Regions from separate parts of the Marinomonas profundi genome, predicted to be linked through region 2. Evidence: predicted binding sites of a transcription regulator. Region 2 holds the regulator's gene; the other holds the start of a gene.
What was found. The regulator FliA, encoded in region 2, starts transcription of late flagellar genes. The targets are predictions, from matches to a motif close to CTAAAGTTNNNNNNNNNNCNGCCGATA.
Positions count from the first base shown of each region.

Region 1: a site for FliA is predicted at 2,180-2,206, ahead of J8N69_RS11780 (flagellin N-terminal helical domain-containing protein). Genes of this name have one in related genera too.

Region 1 is NZ_CP073013.1:2,494,056-2,501,900, reverse strand. Features, by position in the region: gene J8N69_RS11785 (hypothetical protein) at 356-631, shown strand; gene J8N69_RS11780 (flagellin N-terminal helical domain-containing protein) at 1,215-2,099, opposite strand; gene J8N69_RS11775 (HD-GYP domain-containing protein) at 2,472-4,022, opposite strand; gene flgL (flagellar hook-associated protein FlgL) at 4,046-5,353, opposite strand; gene flgK (flagellar hook-associated protein FlgK) at 5,358-7,334, opposite strand; gene flgJ (flagellar assembly peptidoglycan hydrolase FlgJ) at 7,458-7,845, opposite strand, start outside.
Region 2 is NZ_CP073013.1:766,000-773,844, reverse strand. Features, by position in the region: gene fliR (flagellar biosynthetic protein FliR) at 1-103, shown strand, start outside; gene flhB (flagellar biosynthesis protein FlhB) at 96-1,232, shown strand; gene flhA (flagellar biosynthesis protein FlhA) at 1,260-3,377, shown strand; gene flhF (flagellar biosynthesis protein FlhF) at 3,479-4,765, shown strand; gene J8N69_RS03570 (RNA polymerase sigma factor FliA) at 4,862-5,599, shown strand; gene J8N69_RS03565 (chemotaxis response regulator CheY) at 5,655-6,035, shown strand; gene J8N69_RS03560 (protein phosphatase CheZ) at 6,045-6,830, shown strand; gene J8N69_RS03555 (chemotaxis protein CheA) at 6,843-7,845, shown strand, end outside.

The DNA of each region.
Region 1 (7,845 bases), 1.7 Mb from region 2:
GCAATAAAAAGCAGATCGTATAAGGTTTTCGACAAGACTTTGAAAACCTTTAGTCAATTTCGGATATTTTTTTCCACAAAGCGGAAAAAAATATCCCTTCAAGAGGCAGAAAACTGCCTAACTGGTTGTTTTAAAAGAGTAAATAATAATTAAATTTTTTTACTCTTTTTTCCAAAAAACGGTGTTTTCACGTCAATTAACCTAAAAACACACCCTAAAACACCTTTAACATTCGTATTTCTACAATGAGCTGACAAAAAGCCTTTGATCTGAATAACACTGAGGCCCGCTCTCTCGAAAACGGCAAAAAGCCAAGTGGCAAAATAGCGCCACAAAAACAAACCAACGACACAAAGTGACAAAAAATTGCCACCCACAAAACATCACCAACAAAACCAATATCCACAAAGGCACAAAGGCACAAAGGCACAAAGACACAAAGACACAAGCGGCCATACAACAGCAAAAGCCCATACACAAAAAACAAGACGCAGCTGTGCTGTGCCATTTCTTAGATAGGCAAAAAACCGAGCACAACAGTACCTTTGCGCGTTATATGGCAAACAAAAATAAAGCCTCGTTTTATACCGTGTATTTTTCATTCACCCATACGCCTACCGCCAGAAAATAACTTCCTAACAAGACACCGCCGTTCACACGCCCAAACTGCTTAGTAACCACAATAGAAATCTATCGCCGGTTACTTTTTAGAAGTTCAAGTAATGCTCACAACCTAGATGTGATCCAAACAAATGCCGCCCATACAGGCACGCCCTAAGCAGCCGCTCTAAACAGGCAAGGCCTAATAGCATGACTCAAATAGACATGACTCAAACCAATACAGCCTGAAAACATTTGTGCTCATAAAAAAACGCCTAAACATACTTTCGTCGCCTAATACCTCACTGTCGAAAAATTCATTAACTGGCTGTCATCATTAACAAAGCCCATCTCAAAGCCAATCAGGAACAAACAGCGCGCGCTCACGTCGCTCAATTTGCCCATTAATCCGCTATGGCATAAGCCTTCCCCCCATTACCGTCAAACAACAACGCAATATCGCGTTATTTAGGCAAAAAAAAGCCAGGTGAAAAAAATCACCCGGCTTAAAAGGCACCTCTAGGAGAGAGAAGTTGCCCATAATCCGAGAATAAACTCGAATACTTTGGAGAAGCCGCAATCTAGTGCCGCTTCACGTCATGCCATTTTTATCATTAACTACCTAGTAGAGATAATGCCGTCTGAGGACGCTGATTTGCTTGGGCAAGAATCGTACTACTCGCTTGCTGTAAAATTTGTGCACTGGTCAAGTTTGCCGTTTCTTGAGCGAAGTCAGCATCACGAACACGGGCTCGTGCTGCCGATACGTTCTCAGAGATGTTACTTAAGTTAGTCACCGTAGAACTAAAACGGTTTTGTACCGCACCCAGCTCCGCCCGCTTAAAGTCAACAGCGGAAATCATGGAGTCAATGATGCTTATCATGCTTTGCGCATTTACCATGGAAGACACCGAAGCCGTTGTCTCACTCACTTGAGAGGAAGACTGATTCGATAAACCGGACATAGTAAAGCCATTGTTCGACTGATAATCGATAGAATTATTCGCCCCACCAAACTCTAACGTAAAACTGATGGTTTGGTTCGCATCGGCGCCTACTTGGAAAATACCTTGATAGGTTCCATCAAGTAAGTTTGCACCACCAAATGTCGTGGTGTCGGCAATACGGTTAATTTCTTTGGACAACTGCCCCATTTCTTGCTGCAAGGCCACACGATCTCTGTCTGAGTTAGAACCGTTGGCAGCCTGAATGGACAAAGTACGCATACGCTGTAGCATGCTGGTCGTTTCGTCCAATGCGCCTTCCGCGGTTTGCGCTAAGGAAATGCCATCGTTTGCATTTCGTACAGATTGGTTCAAACCGTTAATCTGAGAAGTCAAACGATCAGAAATTTGAAGTCCGGCTGCATCGTCTGCCGCACTGTTAATTCGTTGACCTGATGACAAGCGCTGATAGCTTGTATCAAGCTCACGACTGGAATTATTTAGCATACGCTGAGCATTCAGCGAGGACACATTTGTATTTACGTATAAAGCCATTTTATCTCTCCTAAAAACATTTTTTGACGAGACAACCTTTTGATTTAATTAGTTATTTGGTTTTTGTCTCTTATTAAAGTTATCGACACTTCAGCGCTGATCTTTAATTTTTTTTTATACTTTTTTTACGTTCTATTCATTTTTTAAACACAAAAAAAGCGGTACTCACAGTTATCGAACTCAAGGCTGATAACTTTAAAAATAAAAGCCGAAAAAGCCAAAATAATGTCAAAACAATAGAAATTTAAAGGCAAAGAGGAGAAAACAGCATTGAGATCTAATGCTTCTTTCTATGAACGGTGAACGGTGAACGGTGAACGGTGAACGGTGAACGGTGAACGGTGAACGGTGAACGGTGAACGGTGAACGGTATTATGAAATATGATTGATGAACTGCAAGCCAAAGTCTTGAGGATCGACTTCTTTTTCAATCACTATTTCAGTTCTTAAATTGGCGGGCTTGTTTAACTCAACGTCTGTCACTTCAATAAAGGCTTTATTGGTCATGCTGTACACTTGGCGGACCAAAGAGGGCTGGAAGGACTTATTCAGTGTCAGGACGAAGCCAACCCGTCCATTAGACAAGAGCACACAAGACCCCACAGGAACTGCACCAATATTTTTCAGAAATACGGCAAGCAACTGCTTATCAAACGCCAAACCGGACTCTTTGCGCATCTGCAAACAGGCTTTTATTGGCCCCATAGAATGCTTATGTGGCTGTTCTGAGGTCATAGCATCATAAGCATCAATAATGGCCGCGATTTTTCCATAGACGGAAATTTCGTCACCCTGCTTACCTGCTGGGTAGCCCGAGCCATCCATTTTTTCATGATGGTCAGATAACATTTGATAAACCGCTTTAGGAACCCCATCGCACTTTTGCAAAATTTGTTCGCCAAATTGAATATGCTTACGAAACAAATCAAATTCGCCCTCGGTCATTTTAGTGGCTTTAGCCACCATGGCAGCGGGCAAACGGAAACGACCTAAATCAAACAATAACGCCCCCAGCGAAATGACTTCCACATAAGCGCTCGATAGTTTCATCGCCTTAGCAAAATGAATCCCTAACACCGCCATGCCCATGGCATGCTGCTCCAAATACGACGACGCGTCTTTTATATGCCGTATGGCCATTAACGAAAAATTATTTCGGGTATGAGATTCTATGAGTCGACGGCAAAACTTCATCAACGCCAACATATCTAGCTTATTACCCCGTTTAAAGCACTCTACTTGGCTGGATAACAAAGTATGGCCATCTTGAAACAACTTAAACGCAACAGCGGTTTCGTCATCAAATGAGGTGGGGATAAACTTGTTTTCGAGGGGCACTTTTTTGATTGCCGTGGAGGCTATGTTTTTCTGCTCCGCCTCAGCGAGAACACTAGAATCGTCTTTGACTGGGTCACCAGTCCCGGCGGCATTCTTATCCATACGAGCTTTATAGCTCAAGATGTATTCTCGAGTATGTTCGTTTAATTCTTGTCGAAAATAACGAAACAGACTTTTATTTCGAGCATGCTTACTGCGTAGCTCTTTGGTGTTCAAGTCAGGATTAAGTTTTTTTAGACTGCGTACCGAACGCCCACTGGCGATGGACAGGCAAAGGACAAGAAATCGCTCTTGAGCGTCATACAACCTTTCTCGGCGACTGCTTAATAACTGGTCACTATCAAAATACGGATCATGAGGAAGAAATTCAGCATCAAGTACTGGACGCAACACATCAAATGCCATTTGACGCATGGCAATCCCTACAATTCGGTCTTTGCGACCATGCATTCTGATCAGGCTCTGAACGCGTTTACTGCCAACTACTTTTTCTTTTATTTCCAATATTTCGAGTATTTCTTCTATATTAAAATACCCTACATTGATATCAGCCCCAAAACAGGACTCTATGTTAAATGCTGACATCGTTTTGACCTACCACTCTAAACTTACATCTTATTAAAAAGAGAAAGATTACTCATTCGAGTAAAGACTTTTTGCGACGCATTCAAAGCCGACTCTTTCATCGACAACTCGGTTGCCGCTGCGGCGAGATCCAATCCACCAATACGATCCTGCGCCACCGCATTTGATAGCTGGTTAGCCGAGCTAAAATCTTCTCGATCCCGCAAAATATTCAACCTTGAACCGACAGAAGACCGACCCTCACTGACTTTTCGCTGGGCATTATTAATGCTCGTCGTGGCATCAAAAAAAGCCGCCTGCCGCTCATCATGACTGGAAGTTTTATCCCTCAACACCGCTAACGTATCATTTATTTCATTGAGCACGTTATCTCGTCTTGGCTTATCTAACGCAAAATCAACCTCTGCACCTGGCGCCCCTTTTAATAGAAACGACATGCTGCCAAACGCAATAGGCTTACCCGCCGTATAAGAGCCAGAAGACACAACTTCACCAAGATGATTCGTTATGCTGTAGGTTCCAGGAGTGCCATCAAAAGCACGGCGTCTTTCTTGATCAGCCCGGGTATCTGAGCCGACATAATTCATCTCGACTTGGGCAGCTTCCCCTTCTGGCGTCACAGGCGATGTGGTTAGACGATAGGCATTCGCCTCAGGTCTTTCAGGGTCGTAATGCTCATCCATAAACGCATTAAAATCCCCCTGATTTTTCACTGTCGACTTTAGAGAAACATCCCCCGCCAACACTTGAGAGGAAAAGCTACGATTGGTCCAAATATCTTGGAACAAAGCTTTGCCAGAATCAGAAACAGGGATCTTCATGTCTTCTGAAATTTGAGCAAATTTTTGTTCTTCATTGCCCGCCCACTGGTAACGACTTTCACTATTCAATACAAAGGGCGGCCCTTGCGTATCGGTACCCGCAAAAATATAGTTACCATCTGCACTTTTTGAATTCATCAACTCGGCCATGGATTCGGTTATCAAGGCTATTTCCTGCGCAATGGCATCAATATCTTCTTGGGTATTGATGTCATTTTGCGCTTGAATAAAAAGCCCTCGAACTTCATCCATTGAATCGTTTAGGCTATCCAAGGCAACCTCTTGATACTCTAGGTTACCTGTTGCCATTTTAATCGATTCATCAAACAGCTTGAGGCGATTATTATTGCCTTCATACATTAATATCTGGCTCGCACCAACCGGGTTATCACTTGGTCTAACGATGTCTGTTTGCGCTGAAATTTTTTCCTGCGCGTTCATGATCTTCTCGTTTGCTTGGCCAATCGCCCGACTCGACTGACTATAAATCAAATTATTTGTCACTCGCATAAACTTACCTCATGATCCCTAACAGCGTTTCAAACGTTGTACGAGCTGCCGTTATCACTTGAGCAGAAGCGGAGTAGGATTGCTGATATTTCAGCAAATTTACCGCTTCTTCATCAAGACTGACCGCGGACAATCTATCTCGGCGGTTCACACTGTCATTCATAATAACTTCACTGGATTTTGCATGGCCTGCCGATTCTGCTGTCTTTGTACCGACCTGAGCAATAAAACCAGCAAAAGCCTTGGTTAAACTGGCTTTGCCTTCTACCAGTGACTGATTCTGTAAATTGATTAATGCTAAGCCATTAAAGTTATCAGAAGGGCCAATATTATCCGTGCTAATTGAGAATTCATCACCTTGCTGAGGCATAGAAGACACCGACACATCAAACCCAGCTTCTTTTGCTAAACCGGCCTGCTCAAGTAAATCGGTATACTGCAACACATTATTGACGGAGGCAATTTCGGTGCCTGATGCATCCTGAACCACATAAGAGCTAGGCGATGTAAAATAAATCTTATGGGGAGCACTTGGGTAAAGAGAACCATCCGACGCAAACGCCGATGTATCAGACCGAGTGTTGGTCACCGAAGATACCGACATTTTAGCATCAGATAAATTTTCTGAATGGGTCGTCGTGCCCACTGGAGAGCTTAACGCTAAAGCATCGCCATTTTTCGCATGCAAACTCAGACCCGCGGCCGCTCCGGCGCTGGGTGTGAAACGAAATACATCATCTTGGTCTATGGCGCTCAAGTCGCTGACTCGAATATCCAATCCTAATTCTTCAATTTTATAATAGCCATTAGCATTCGGCGTCATACTAGACAAATCAAACACAGTTGATTGCCCCACAGCTTTACCATTTAAATCGTATTGCGTAATCGCAAATCGATCATCGTCCGTTCTATTAAATTCGTACGTATTCGTCGTGAGTTTGGCAGACTCTCCCGTTGACACCTTAACCGAAAGGTTCGACAGTTTATGGATATTATCTTTACTGGAATAAATCTCTATTTTCCCCAAAGAAAACAGATCTCGGCCGAAGTCACCATTCGCATCTAGGCCCTTCGCATTCTGCGTATTCATAGCATCGGCAATGGCGATCGCATGTTGCCCTAAGGTACGATCTGCGTATTCACTGAATTCTGAGCGAAAATCCACCAGCCCGCCAATACTGCCACCAAGACTGTCTGTTTTTAAACCAACACTGTAATCCCCAAAACTGACCACAAGATCGATTTTCTTTGGGCTTAATGGGTTTTGTACGACCTTTAACTCAGTAGGGTTTTGATCCATAACCAAAGGCTGACCATTCCTTAACTGAATCGTCATCAACCCTTTATCATTAAACTGAGCGTTGATGTCCAAATACTTAGAAAGGTCTTTTGCCAATAACTCTTGCTGGTCGCGCAACTCATTTGCCGGTGAAATAGACAAACCTTCTTCGCGCAAAATTTTGCCATTCAAATCCGATATTTTGGTTGTAATGGCATTAATGTCGGTCAAAGACGATGACAACTGCTCGTCAACCAAGTTGGCTTGATTCTGCACTAAGCCTGATAAGGTTTTGTATTGTTCAACAAGGTTATTCAAACTGGAGTGAGCAAGCTGCCTTAAGGAAGATGACGTTGGGTCATTATTCGCGGCTTGCAAGGCGCTAAAGGCTTTATCAAGATAGCCGGTTAAAGACACACTGTCTTCTGCCAACAAGCTGTCAGACATGGACATCAAAGAATGATAAGCATCATGGTAGGAAAAATCCGACGTGTCCGCCCTGACTTGCGCACTGACAAACTTATCAACAAGGCGTGAGGTATCACGAAGCACAACGCCGCCCACGGGAGAACTGCTAGTATCCGTTCGTTGGCGACTGTAACCTTCGGTATCCACATTGGCTGTATTCTGCCCGGTCGTATTGATACGAGCATTACTGGAATGTAACCCAGACAAACCAATCGAATATAAATTTGAGCCCATAGCTCACACCCCTAGTACGTTTTCAAATAGTACGTTTTTCAAAAATAACCGTGCACTTTCTTTAGCTCTATCGGCTACTTATGCAAGAACTTTACCAATGCTGAGAATTGGGCGGTTTTATTGTTACAAACGTTGAAACCATTGACTAGAAAGGATGTTATCGATTTTTTCTGCATACTTGGGGTCTGTGGCATAGCCGCCTTGTTGCAAAGAAGCGGCAAACATTGACGCGTCATCCCCAGCTTGGAGGGCATCTTTATACCGCTCACTAGAGGACAAAAAGTTCGCATAATCATCAAAGCTCTGCGAAAAAGAATCATAGGCTCGAAAGGCGGCTTTCTCGCGTTTTGCGACGCCATCACGAAATTCCAAGGTATTTACCACCGCTCGATCACCTTGCCATCGGCTGTCGGCTTTAATGCCAAATACATTAAAGCTGGCCGCTCCATCCTCTTTGGCAATAGGGTATTTCCCCCAACCAGTTTCCAATGCAGCTTGGGCCAATACCGCT
Region 2 (7,845 bases):
TTTTTGGATTATGCTGGAAGACTTTTTAAGTATTTATTTGTTGTTTTTTGATGAAATGATTCAATGGTTAAAAACCGCGTGGGGGATTCAGTTAGATGGCTGAAAATGAAGACGGCAGTGAAAAAACGGAAGGTGCCAGTAGTAAGAAACTCCAGGATGCGCGTGAAAAGGGCAATATTGCTCGTTCCAAAGATTTAAGTTCTGCGCTGCTGTTGGTTGTGGCCGCAGCGACTATTTATGCCACGGGTATGTTGTTGGTTCGTGATTTGGCGGCGTTGTTTGACTTTAATTTCTCCGTTGAGCGAGAAGATGTGTTTGATTTAAGTCGTATGGTGTTCCACCTTTATGGGTCTGTGGCATCGATGATGAATTCTATGGTGTTGTTGATGTCTGTATTAGCGGCGGCGGGCGTGATTGGTAGTATTGCATTAGGAGGCTTGAATTTTTCTTGGGAGCCGTTAACGCCAAAGTTGAGTAAAATGAGCCCCATCGCTGGTTTGAAGCGAATGTTTTCTGTGCAGTCCTTGGTTGAGCTTTTAAAGGCTATTGCAAAGGTGAGCTTAGTTGGTGTGGTTGCTTATTTAGTGCTGCGCTATTTTTTGCCGGAAACCTTAGGGCTGACTTTTCAGCCGATAGCGTTATCTATTGCTCATGGTGTCGACATTGTTATTTGGTCGTTTGTTTTTGTTAGTCTTGCGCTGGTGTTGATTGCGGCGATTGATGTGCCGTTTCAGGTTTGGTCTCATAAGGAAAAGCTAAAAATGACCAAGCAGGAAGTAAAAGACGAGTTTAAACAGCAAGAAGGTGATCCTTTGGTGCGTGGCCGAATACGTCAGATGCAACGACAGGCGGCAATGAATCGAATGATGTCTGATGTGCCTCAGGCTGATGTTATTATTACCAACCCAACACACTTTTCTGTGGCTCTCAAGTACGATCAAACCAGTGGGTCCGCGCCTGTTTTATTGGCTAAAGGCGGGGACTTTATTGCCTTGAAAATTCGTGAAGTGGGCAATCACTATGATATCCCTGTGATACAATCCCCCACCTTGGCGCGTGCGGTTTACCATCATACGGAAATCGGTGAAGAAATCCCTCAGGGGTTGTTTAAGGTGGTTGCTCAGTTGTTAGCGTATGTGTATCAGTTGCGTAATGCCCGTACTGGGGCGCCGAGGCCCGACGTTATGCCCAATTTGGATGTGCCCGATGAGTTTCAGTGGGATGGTAATTAATCATATGTTTTTTTATAGAGATGTTTTGTGAATTTTGACCGTGGTCGGCTTACAGGGCAAGTTCAAGGTGTTTTTCGAGGGAATCTAGGCGTTCCTATTTTATTGTTGTCGCTTTTGGCGATGATGATTTTACCTATTCCTGCCTTTCTTCTGGATGTTCTTTTTACCTTTAATATTGCGTTGGCTATTGTTGTATTGCTGGTGGCGGTGTATTCCCTACGCCCTTTGGATTTTGCTGTTTTCCCGACGGTTTTATTGATTTCTACCTTGATGAGGCTGGCGCTCAACGTGGCCTCAACGCGAGTGGTTTTGCTGGATGGACATGAAGGTAGCGATGCGGCAGGTAAGGTAATACAAGCCTTTGGTGAAGTGGTGATTGGCGGCAACTATGTTGTTGGTTTTGTGGTGTTTGCTATCTTAATGATCATCAATTTTGTGGTGGTGACAAAAGGGGCGGGGCGTATTTCTGAAGTGAGTGCGCGTTTTACCTTGGATGCTATGCCGGGCAAACAAATGGCCATTGATGCGGATTTGAATGCCGGGATGATAGACGCGGATCAGGCTAAGATTCGACGTACAGAAATTGCTTCAGAAGCTGAATTTTATGGTTCTATGGACGGTGCTTCGAAGTTCGTTAAAGGGGATGCGATTGCTGGGTTGTTGATCCTTGGGATTAATATTATTGGTGGTTTGTCCATTGGTATGGCGCAACATGACCTTTCGTTTACGCAAGCCATTGAGCGCTATTCTTTATTGACGATTGGTGATGGTCTGGTGGCTCAGTTGCCTTCTTTGATGTTGTCCACGGCGGCGGCGATCATGGTGACTCGGGTGAATGAGTCGGGAGACATGGGGACGCAGGTGATGGGGCAAATGTTTGGCTCATCAAAAGCGCTATATGTCGCCGCTGCTGTCATGACTATCATGGGTGTCGTGCCAGGCATGCCGCACTTTTCCTTTTTATCATTGGCGGCTTGTTTGGGAGGATTGGCGTATTTTCTTGATCATCAAAAAAAGCAAAAGTCAAAACAAGGGCAAAAAAATGCCAGCAAATCGCCTTCTGATAGCCCGTCAGCTTCAGAAGTTAGGGATTTGAGTTGGGATGATGTCGCGCCGGTAGATATGCTGGGTTTGGAAGTGGGTTATCGTCTTATTCCTTTGGTGGATAAAACGCAAGGTGGCGAGTTGTTGGCGCGGATTAAAGGGGTGCGCCGTAAACTTTCTCAGGATCTGGGCTTTTTAGTGCCGAGTGTGCACATTCGCGATAATTTGGATTTAATGCCAAATGCGTATCGTGTGACGCTAATGGGGGTGAGTCTGGCTGAGGCTGAAGTGCATCCAGATAAAGATTTAGCGATTGATCCTGGGCAAGTATTTGGCACGGTTGATGGTATTGCGGGCAAAGATCCATCATTTGGCTTGGATGCGGTTTGGATTGATCCAAAGAAGCGCGATCAAGCGCAAACTTATGGCTACACTGTGGTTGATGTGAGCACGGTGGTGGCGACACATATTAATCAGATCATGCACAAACACGCTTATGAGCTTATTGGTCATGATGAAGTTCAGCAATTGTTAAGTTTGTTGAAGCAGTATAATCCTAAGTTGGCGGAAGAGTTGGTGCCCAACACTGTGCCATTGAGTGTGCTTTTGAAAGTGTTGCAGAACTTGCTAATCGAGGGGGTGCCGCTTCGAGATATGCGCACCATTGCTGAAGCAATAATGGGGGTGCAGCCTAAAACTCAGGATCCGATGATATTGACTGCGGCGGTTCGAACCTCTTTGTCTAGATTGATTATTCAGACGTTGGCAGATGGTGTTGAAGAAATTCCTGTATTGACTCTTGAGCCTCAGTTGGAAAAAATGTTGATGCAGACGGTTCAGCAGAGTCAGCAGTCTGGCATTAAAAATGAAGAGGCGTTGATTTTGGAGCCGCAAATGGCTGAGCAGTTGCAAGCTTCTTTGCGCCAGTCGGCTGAGCAGCAGGAGGCGATGGGGAATACGCCTATTTTAATTGTCTCGGCGCCCATTCGTCCGATGTTAGCGCGTTTTATGCGTTATGGCGTGGTCAATATGGCGGTTCTTTCTTATCAAGAAGTGCCTGACCATAAACGCATTACGGTGGTCGGTGTTATTGGTCAGTAAAAAACGTCTATTAATGCTCTCTATTGCGTCTGTATTTATTTGAATCTTTCGGGTAAGCTATGGATTTGTAAGAAAAATACACTGGAAGGATTAAGTTATTCATGCAAATTAGGCGGTTTCGAGCACCTGACATGCGGCAAGCGATACGGAAGGTTCGTGATGCTGTGGGCCCTGATGCGGTCATTTTGTCAAATCAGCGTCTGCCTACCGGTGAGATAGAGATAGTTGCGGCTTTAGATTACGATGGGTCTTTACCTTCTAGCATGGTGTCTAAAAAGCCTGCTGTAGATCGTTCAGAGCGATATGCTGACCCTAGTGTTAATTATTTGCAGCGTATCGAAAAGGCTAAATTACAGACGGCTCCACCTGCGATGTCTGCTCCCTCAGCTCAAAAAACGACACCACCAACTTCTTTCGAAATGCCTCCATTGTCTGAAGATGAAAAAGATCCCGTAGTTGAAGAGGCTCTTTCTATTCGTAATAATGATAGTACGAAGCAGCTACGAGAAATGGAAATAGAGCTGCAAAAAGTACGGACTTTACTGGAAGAGAGAGAGCGAAATGAAGCGCGTTCGAATGCCAAAGAGGGCATGGTTGAGGCACGCGCTCGTGAAAAGTTGAAAGGCTTAGGTTTGTCTGATTTTGTGGTCTCAAGATTGATTGATGATATTGATTTGAGAGGGCGAGAAGACGACTGGAATCGCTTGTTGGCGCATTTAGCAGATTACATTCCTACCCGTTCTAGTGCATCAGAGCTGCGCGGTTGTATTGCTTTTATGGGGCCAACAGGGGTGGGGAAAACAACCACCATCGGCAAAATCGCGGCTCAACATGTATTGAAGCACGGAACCGAAGGCGTGGCTCTTATCACAACAGATACTTACCGCATCGCTGCCCATGAACAATTGAGAACATTTGGTCGCATATTAAATGTACCTGTTGAAGTGGTGAATGAGTACTCGGATTTAAATGAGGTGTTGGCAAAATATGCGAACTATTCTCTAGTGTTGGTTGATACTGCTGGTATGAATCCTAGAGACTCAAATCTTGAGCGCCAACTATTAATGATGAAGCGTGCTAGAGCCAATCTTAAAAAATTATTGGTGTTGCCTTGCACTAGTCAGCGACAAGTGTTGAAGACAGTTGTGGATGTCTACTCGCAAGTGCAGTTAGATGGGTGTGTTTTAAGCAAATTAGATGAATCTGCTTCACTTGGTGAAGCAATTAGTGTAGTTATTGAGGAAGGTTTACCAGTCGTGTATATCGCTGATGGTCAGCGCATTCCCGATGATATTGAGCCTGCGCGAGCCCATAATATAATCAGCCGTGCTGTGTATACGGCTGAGCACTATAGTCAGCTTTATGGGGCGTTAAAGTACGGCAGTTAATAAAAAAATGTTATTACTGAAAGCGTTACGCCAAACTATGTAGTACAGTGGATTGGCGCAACTAACTTAAATGGTAAAGGTTGCTTAGACTATTTTATGCAGACCAAAAACGGATACAGCACATACTCAAAAAAGGCAACGCTTCCGATTGATGCGATTGTTGAACAATATGGGTATTTGGTGAAAAAAATTGCCTACCATCTATTGGCACGTCTGCCAGATAGTGTTGATGTGGATGATTTGACTCAAGCTGGCATGATGGGGCTGATTGAAGCGTACAAACGTTTTGAGTCCACCAAAGGCGCTAGTTTTGAAACATATGCCGGTATTCGCATTCGTGGCTCCATGATGGATGAAGTCAGGAAAAGTGATTGGGCTCCTCGATCCGTCAGACGAAATGGTAGAGCCGTCACTAATGCGATAAAAGAATTAGAGGCAACTTTGGGCCGAGAGGCTTCAGATATGGAGGTGTCGGTTCATATGGGCATTACTATGGATGAATATCATGAAATGATACATTCATCCATGTCGACCCAGTTGTTTAGCTATGAAGAAATGCTAGACTCTGACTCTAGCCACTTAGACAGTGTCGAAGCTGAAGCTGGCAGTGCACCCTATTCTCTCGTTGAAGAGGATGGCTTTCAGCGTCAACTTGCGCAAGAGATAGAAGGACTGCCCGAGAGGGAAAAATTAGTATTATCGTTGTATTACAATGATGAGCTTAACTTGAAAGAGATTGGCGCTGTGTTAGGTGTCAGTGAATCAAGGGTGAGTCAAATTCATGGTCAAGCGGCTATACGCTTGCGAGCAAGATTAAGTGATTGGCGAGATTAAATTATGAGTTGTGAAATAGTACCGTTGGGGTGTGGAGGTCGCATTGGATAAAAACATGAAGATCCTGATTGTTGATGATTTCTCGACAATGAGACGAATCATTAAAAACTTACTGCGGGATTTAGGGTTTACCAATACAGTTGAAGCGGACGATGGAACAACCGCGCTGCCTATTCTTCAGGGTGGAACCATTGATTTTCTAGTGACCGATTGGAATATGCCTGGCATGACCGGTATTGAGTTACTTCGAGCGGTTCGCGCAGATGAGAAATTAAAAAGCATTCCTGTTCTTATGGTAACGGCGGAAGCCAAGCGTGACCAAATTATTGCGGCGGCACAAGCTGGCGTAAATGGTTATGTCGTGAAACCCTTTACCGCGGTAGCTCTCAAAGAAAAAATTGAGAAAATATTCGAACGAATAGATGCGGCCAAATAGGGAATTTAGATGCCAAACGTTTCAGGATCTGGTTTAGTAGAGTTTGAAAATCTTGTTAAAGACGGCGCTGTTGAGCTTTTAAACCATATAGAAGTAGGCGACTTCAGTGGCGCGATTAAGATAATCCAAGAGCTAAGCGAGGCTCGTCACAGCAGCTTCTATAATGAAGTTGGTTTTTTAACGCGAAGTTTGCATGATGCTATTCGTGATTTTCAAGTTGACTCAATGGATTTGGTTATTGGTGAAGGAGGCGACTCTGCCACTAAAATCACCGATGCGTCAGATCGATTGAATTATGTTATTGAAACAACCAGTGCCGCTGCCAATAAAACCATGGATATGGTGGACAGCAGTGTCCCTGTTGCCAGTGAACTACAATCTCAAGCTAGAGCACTGCGAAAAGATTGGGGGCGTTTAATCCAACGGGATTTAACACCACAAGAATTTCGAGACTTATATAAGCGCATTGATGTCTTTTTGTCATACGCAGACGACAGTGCCACCACTTTGCATTCAAACCTCAACACAATTCTTCTAGAGCAAGGTTATCAAGACCTAACGGGTCAAGTTATCGCTAGAGTGAATGATTTAATTCGAGATGTAGAAGAAAAACTTGTGCATCTCGTTGCTGTTGCTGGACGCGTTGATAGTATCTCCGGGATTAAACATCAAGAGAATGAGTCTGAACACGATGACACTCGTGGACATGGCCCAGCTATTAATAAACAAAACAACCCTGAAGTACTGAATAGTCAAGACGAAGTAGACGACTTGCTATCAAGTCTTGGTTTCTAGAAGGAGCTGAGGATGAGTTTCGAGGTCGATGAAGAGATTCTACAAGATTTTTTGGTAGAAGCTGGTGAAATTCTAGAGCAGCTTTCCGAGCAATTAGTAGATTTAGAGCAAAACCCTGACGATAAACAGCTGCTTAATGCTATTTTTCGTGGCTTTCACACTGTCAAAGGTGGTGCAGGGTTTTTACAATTAACCGCGTTGGTTGATTGTTGTCATTACGCGGAAAACGTATTTGATATCTTAAGAAATGGTCAGCGTAAAATAGACTCTGATTTAATGGACATTGTGTTGCAGGCGCTTGATGCTGTAAATGAAATGTTCGATGCTGTTCGTGCTGGCGCTGAGCCAGAACGTGCTTCACCAGAGCTGATCGCAGCGCTCGCTGCATACGCCAAGCCTCCGACAGCGGAAGAGCTTGCTGGGCATAATGAAGATGAGATTGAAGATGTTGCTGAAGAGCAAGATGACGTAGAGACAAATGCAACAGAAGAGACATCGAATCTGGATGAACCAGTTGATATTTCGGATGATGAGTTTGAATCCTTGTTAGATGCTTTGGCAGACACTCAACCCGAAGATTCGCCAAAAGTAAGTGACACAGCGAAAAACAACAGCGCTAATCAGTCAGATTCAGCTAAGCCTGATAGATCCGATGATGAAATTACAGAAGATGAGTTTGATGCACTATTAAACCAGCTGCACGGTAGTGGTGCGCCTGGTCTTGGTGATACGCCTGCCGAAAAAGACACGGCAAGTTCCTCAGATGAAATTACGGAAGATGAATTTGAAGCCTTGCTGGATAAGCTGCATGGCGAAAGTGCATCAAGTGAAAAAGACGAGCAAAAAGCACCTAGATCGGCGGATAATGCTAATCATTCTGGTCGTGATTCGTCAGTAGATGCAGCGTCGGATTTAATTACAGACGACGAATTTGAATCTCTACTTGACAGTTTACAAGGTAAAGCTGGCGCGAAAAAGGCTGAAGACGCCACGCCTAAAGCCGCACCGAAAGAAA